DNA from 3 places in the Streptococcus sp. 4094 genome. Region 3 is predicted to be linked to each of the others. Evidence: riboswitches for the same ligand, from Rfam matches in the RefSeq annotation. Region 3 holds a riboswitch; each other region holds the start of a gene.
What was found. A riboswitch is a leader RNA that binds a small molecule or an ion and turns the genes downstream of it on or off. The one in region 3 is predicted to bind thiamine pyrophosphate.

Region 1 (2,204 bases), on a different contig from region 3:
AGGAAATTCCTTGGTAAAATGTAAAATTCACAATCGAAAAGAGGGGGCGATTACCAAGCTCACAAGTCGTTCGATCCATATGGAATAGTTCCGGGCTAGAAGCAACTTCCTTTGAAGTAACCTGTGTCATCTCAGAGGAAGGGATTTGAAACACTTCCCTTAGTTGTCCGTCTCTTAGCTCTACCATATGGTCTATATAGGCTTCATAGTCCGTTAAATCATGGTCGCACAAAATAACTGTCTTCCCCTTAGAGACCAACTCTTTTAGAATCTCCAATATCTCTATCCTACTCTTGCGGTCAATGGAAGCAAAAGGTTCATCCAATAGATAGACCCTAGGATTCATAGCAAAGAGAACAGCCAAGGCCGTCTTTTGCTTTTCTCCACCTGATAAGTGATGGATGGGACGGTGCAAGATGTCCTTGCAACGACATTGCTGGACAACCTCTGCTATTTTAGAATCCATTTCCTGAACGGGATGCCCAATATTTTCCAAGGTAAAAATCAACTCCTCAAACAAGCTCTCCATGGTAAATTGATGATTGGGATTTTGAAATAGAATACCAACCGTCTGGATACGTTCGATGATAGAAAGCTGACTGACCTCGCTCCCGTTTATCAGGACTTGACCGCTATAGGGAAGAGAACTGACTTGGGCAATCATTTGAAAGAGACTCGATTTTCCTGAACCACTGCTCCCAACTAACAAGGTAAAGGATTGCTCATGAAAAGTAAAATCAATCGGTTCCGAAAAAATTGGGGACTGAATCTCCCGTAATTCCAGACCCATCTATGCCTTTCCTCCAGTTGCAAACTGATGATAGAGTTTGACAATGGCACGAACCAAGATGGTACAGAAGAAATAAACAGAAATAAAACGTACCACAAGCAAGGAAAGGACAAACGGAAGTGAAAAGGCGTAGTAACCTAACTTAATGTATTCATAGATAAAGCTAACAAGCGTAATCCCAATACTATTAGCAGTTAGAGAGAGCCAACTTTCATAGCGATTTCTAGTTACGATAAAACCAAGTTCACTTCCCAAACCTTGAACCAAGCCGGACAAAAGGGCACCTAGACCGAATTGGCTACCATAAAGGACTTCAGCAAGCGCAGCTAGCACTTCTCCAATCGTTGCACTTCCGACTCTCGGAACAAAGATGGCAGCAATGGGCGCAGCCATACACCAGAGTCCAAAAAGGATTTCATTGGCAAAAGCCTGTAAACCAAGAGGTGTTAAGAGTAGGCTGAGAATATTATACACATATCCTGAACCAACGAAAACCCCACCAAAAAAGATAGACAAGAAAGCAAGCAAGATAACATCTTTTAACTGCCATTTTTTCAACATAAAAAAACTCCTTTTTTAAAGAAAAGTGGGGTGCTCAAGGTGAGCTACCAAAAGGCTTTATAGCACCTTCATCCAGTTTCGTAAAAGAAAAAACTCTAATTACAGATAGGAATTAGAGTTTAGCTTACAAGATTAGACCGTTCTTTTCGACATACGAAAAAAACTTTTCACATTTCCCTTCGCCAGTCTTAACTGTATCAGGTTCAATGGGTATCATCTCAGCCTAAAGCACCCCAAATGTCTTTATTATTTAATTGTATGATTATTATAACACACATTTTATACTAGTTCAAGAAATTGAACTGGAAATACAGCCTTGCACTCACAAAGACAGCAGATCTTTCTTTTGCAAAAACCAAATGTCTTGTTTGATAGATTAGCTATTTAAACTGAATCTGGACATATCTTTTTAGAAAAGGAAAACTTCCACTTACTTAGAATCCAAGGATAGATACCTATTGTTCACTCATTTCTCGAACAGTTTTTTCTATATTTTTTGCATACGATATTGCTGAAATGATTGAAACACCGTCAACATTGGTCTTCATAATGTCTTTAATATGTTGCGTCTGTATCCCACCAATTGCAACTAAGGGCATTTGTGGCAATAGTTTTCTCATCAATTTAAGACCTTCATAACCTATAGCGCCACCAGCATCATCTTTTGACTGGGTATCAAATACAGGACCAACACCAACATAATCTACATATTCAACTTTTGACTGTTGAAATTCTTTCTCGTTTTTTATAGAAAGACCAATTATTTTATCTGGCATCAATTTTCTAATTTCATCAACTCCAAGGTCATCTTGTCCTACATGTACGCCATCAGCGTCAATTTCCATCGCCAAAT
Region 2 (2,204 bases), on a different contig from region 3:
TCCCAGTTGGCATGCCGATTGTTGAAGAATACCTGCCAGAAGGTGCTGGTAAATCAATGGACTTTGTTTACAAATCAGCTAAACAACGCTTGTCTCCACGCGATGTAGAATTTATCGCTGAATACTCAGGACTTCCTGTGTATGTCAAGGGACCACAATGCCGTGAGGACGTTGAACGTTCGCTTGCTGCAGGAGCTTCTGGTATCTGGGTAACCAACCACGGTGGTCGTCAAATCGACGGTGGACCAGCTGCCTTCGACTCACTTCAAGAAGTAGCAGAAGCAGTTGACAAACGTGTGCCGATCGTCTTTGACTCTGGTGTTCGTCGTGGTCAACATGTCTTTAAAGCCTTGGCTTCAGGAGCAGACTTGGTAGCTATTGGTCGCCCTGTTATCTATGGTTTAGCTCTCGGTGGTAGTGTTGGTGTGCGTCAAGTCTTTGAACACTTGAATGCGGAATTGAAGACAGTCATGCAGTTGTCTGGAACTCAGACTATTGAAGATGTCAAACACTTCAAGCTCCGTCACAATCCATACAACCCAACCTTCCCAGTTGACCCACGTGACTTAAAATTGTATTGATAAAAGAGATTGCCTCCACTGAATGTGGAGGTTTTTCTTCGTGTATTGGAAGAATAAATCGCTATCAAAAACTATATAAAGATATTTTTCGGTCAAATATCTTGCTAGAGCTTTCATTTTTTGCTATACTGGTGCAGTAATTAAATAATAAAGACATTTGGGGTGCTTTAGGCTGAGATGATACCCATTGAACCTGCTACAGTTAAGACTGGCGAAGGGAAATGTGAAACGTTTTTTCGTATGGCGAAATGAACGATCAAATCTTGTAAGTCAACTCTAATTCTTGATTGTAATTGGAGTTTTTTTGTTTATATAAAACTGGATAGGTTTGTTTAGGTAGCTCTCTGCAAATGCCCTAGATTTTCTTTAAAAGGGTCAAGTGAAACTAGGATTTTGCTTGGTATTTTATTGATTACTAAGGAGTAAAGAGAGGAAAAATAAATATGGAAACACAGGTTTATGCATTTGAGCCAGGTTTGACTGTTGGAGAATTATTAAAAAATAGTCAGAAGGATTGGCAGGCTGCAATCAATCATCGTTTTGTCAAGGAACTTTTTGCAGGGACAATTAAGAATAAGGTCTTAAAAGACTACCTAATTCAAGATTATCACTTCTTTGATGCCTTCTTATCCATGCTGGGTGCCTGCGTAGCCCACGCAGACCAGATTGAATCCAAGCTTCGTTTTGCCAAGCAACTAGGCTTTCTTGAAGCAGATGAAGACGGTTATTTCCAAAAGGCTTTCAAAGAGTTAAAAGTATCTGAGAATGACTATCTGGAAGTGAGCTTGCACCCTGTAACAAAAGCCTTTCAGGATCTGATGTATTCGGCAGTGGCTTCATCAGACTATGCTCATCTTTTGGTCATGCTGGTCATTGCAGAAGGTCTCTATTTAGACTGGGGTTCTAAAGATTTGGCTCTACCTGAAGCCTATATTCATTCGGAATGGATCAATCTCCACAGAGGTCCTTTCTTTGCAGAGTGGGTTCAATTTCTGGTTGACGAACTCAATCGTGTCGGGAAAGGTCGAGAAGATTTGACAGAACTTCAGCAACGCTGGAATCAAGCGGTCGCTTTAGAATTAGCCTTTTTTGATATTGGTTATGACGCCTAGAGAAAGTTTAGGATATTTACAAATTTGATGAGGTAAATCATTCAATGTAACTGAAAAAAATTCTCAACTAAAGATAGAGATAAATCGAAATCAATAGATCGTATAAAGTGAAAAGGAAGGAATTCAATATGACAAGTTTAAAATTATTAAAAGAAAAAGCACCTTTGGTCATTTGCATAACCAATGATGTAGTAAAAAATTTCACAGCAAATGGATTAGTAGCACTGGGTGCCTCACCAGCTATGAGCGAGTACCCAGCAGACTTAGAAGATCTATTAAAATATGCTGGAGGATTATTGATTAACATTGGGACTTTAACGGATGATAATTGGAAATTATACCAAGCTGCTCTGAAAATTGCAGAGAAATATAATGTCCCAGCAGTTTTAGATCCTGTAGCCTGTGGAGCAGGAGAATATAGAAAAAAAGTAGCAGATGATTTAATCAACAATTACAAACTAGCTGCGATTAGGGGGAATGCTGGAGAGATTGCTTCTTTAGTAGGGATAAA
Region 3 (2,204 bases):
TTGTCCTTAGAAGCAGTTCCTTGACCACAGGCCACAAGCACAACAGCTACAAGAACTGTCACAAGCGTTAAAAACACTTTCCATGTTTTCTTCATTCTAATTTCCTCTTTTCTTTTTTTGAAACATTCTAATTCTACGAACGTTTCCATTTAATAACATATTTTTCACTAATATCGACCAGCTTCATACCCAAAAGGCTGATAATCGATACCAGAATAATAATAGCGAACATGGTATCATACTGAAACAGTTTTTTGGACTGAATCATATAAACACCAAGACCCTCAAAGCCTCCTAACCACTCAGATACCACTGTTGTGATAAAGGCGTAGGAGACACTGACCCTCAGACCTGCATAAAAGTAAGGCAGACTGACTGGAATTTTAAAATGCCACAGGATTTGCCAAGGTTTGGCCCGCATCAGACTAAACAAGGTCAGCATATCCTTGTCGCAATGCCTAAAACCGTCCAAAATACTGACGATGATAGGAAAGGTTGTCGTCAAAATAATCAAGACAATCTTGGGCAGAATCCCATAACCTAGCCACAAGACCAAGATAGGAGCTATGGCAATGGTCGGAATGGTCTGAACAACCACCATCATAGGGTAAATCAGGTCATTGAGCCAAGTTAAACTATCCATAAGTACAGCCATGAGACAGGCAATCAAGACTCCCAAAATCAGTCCCAATAAAGCCACTCTCAAGGTCGCCCAGCTATGGTGCCAGAGAAATTCTCTGTCACGAACAAAGGACTGGAGAATTTCAAAAGGTGTCGGCAGGATAAACTTGGGGAGAAGTTTAAGAAAACCTGCTAACTGCCAGATTGACAAGACTCCCAGAAAGCCCAATAGACTAATGTGTCGTCTCAGTATACTTTTCAAGTTTCTCATCAATACTTAAAATCTCTCCTACATTTATTTTGACATTGGCAAAGACATTATCTGCCTCCTGCCCTGCCACTTCCAGCGCTTCTTTGAGAATACGCATGAGCTCATCAAACTCCCCTTCCAAGACCGTTTCAAATGGTGTCACCACCATCGTCACTTCTTGAACTTGCAGATAAGCAATGACCTGATCGATAACAGCTATCCGATCAATCCCCTGCGCTAGGGGTAAAACTTGCAAGGCAATGCTTGCTTTCATAAAAACCTCCTCTTCTCGTTTTCCTTTGACAAAAAGAAAAACCTTTGCCATATATGGAAAAGGTCAAGAATAGACTAAGTATCGTTCCCTACGCTGGCATTACCCAGATCAGGTGCGGTCGAAGTTTAACACTTCCTCTCAGACTGTACACAGACTCCCATATATTATATAGATATATGATAGCGCAAAATACAAAAAATGTCAAGGAAACTGCTTACAGAAAAGAGCAGGAAAAATTTCCTACTCCAATTTTCTATACTCGTTCTCCATCACTGTTTACTCTGTAGCCATCCACCGTCGTATTAACAGCTAAGACACCTGAAGAGTAAGAATAATACCACTTACCAGAAACTTGATACCAGCCTGTTTTCATTGCCCCTGAACTATCCAGATAATACCACGAGCCATTTTCCTTTAACCAGCCTGTCTGCATTTCACCAGATGATTTCAAATAATACCAACTAGAACCATCCTTCAACCAGCCTGTTGATTTAGAGCCATTTGATTTGAAATGATACCAACTACCATTTATTTTCTTCCAACCAACAGTTGAACTACTATTGGATCCATAGCTAGAGATGTTTCCTGATTGGTTCTGATAATTTTGTGAAGAAGTCACTCCCTCTAGCTGTATATAGCGACGACTTCCGTTATAAGCTGTATAACTCAACCACTTGTATCCATCTTTTTCGAGAATTTGATCATAATGAACCTTCTCCCCAGGATAATAGTAATCAATCGCAGTTGCGCTAGCTAGTGGCTGATTTTTGATAGCAGACTTAAACTTGAAATAATGTGTTCCTCCTGTTGAAGAAAGAACAGAATTACCTAGAGGATTTTTATTCACAGCCTCCAATTGAACATAACGATAGCTTCCGTTATAAGATATATAACTCAACCACTTGTACCCATCTTTTTCAAGTACCTGATCATAATGAACACTCTCACCTGAAGAATAATATGCAATTGAAGTTGCACTAACTAAAGGTTGATTTTTTATGGCTGCCTTATTCTTAAAATAATGAGTTCCTCCTGTAGAAGAAGGTTGACTATTGAATA

Region 1: another riboswitch for thiamine pyrophosphate. It lies ahead of HT721_RS08225 (ECF transporter S component); the one in region 3 lies ahead of HT721_RS03510 (thiamine-binding protein).
Region 2: another riboswitch for thiamine pyrophosphate. It lies ahead of HT721_RS08210 (TenA family protein); the one in region 3 lies ahead of HT721_RS03510 (thiamine-binding protein).

The regions. Positions count from the first base shown of each region.
Region 1 covers NZ_VMMI01000034.1:63,869-66,072, reverse strand. Annotated here, with positions in the region: gene HT721_RS08230 (ABC transporter ATP-binding protein) at 1-790, opposite strand, end outside; gene HT721_RS08225 (ECF transporter S component) at 791-1,351, opposite strand; TPP riboswitch at 1,509-1,597, opposite strand; gene thiE (thiamine phosphate synthase) at 1,807-2,204, opposite strand, start outside.
Region 2 covers NZ_VMMI01000034.1:61,032-63,235, forward strand. Annotated here, with positions in the region: gene lctO (L-lactate oxidase) at 1-581, shown strand, start outside; TPP riboswitch at 730-818, shown strand; gene HT721_RS08210 (TenA family protein) at 1,025-1,693, shown strand; gene thiM (hydroxyethylthiazole kinase) at 1,822-2,204, shown strand, end outside.
Region 3 covers NZ_VMMI01000011.1:70,096-72,299, forward strand. Annotated here, with positions in the region: gene HT721_RS03500 (ABC transporter substrate-binding protein) at 1-95, opposite strand, end outside; gene HT721_RS03505 (ABC transporter permease) at 134-892, opposite strand; gene HT721_RS03510 (thiamine-binding protein) at 855-1,145, opposite strand; TPP riboswitch at 1,214-1,316, opposite strand; gene cbpD (choline binding-anchored murein hydrolase CbpD) at 1,399-2,204, opposite strand, start outside.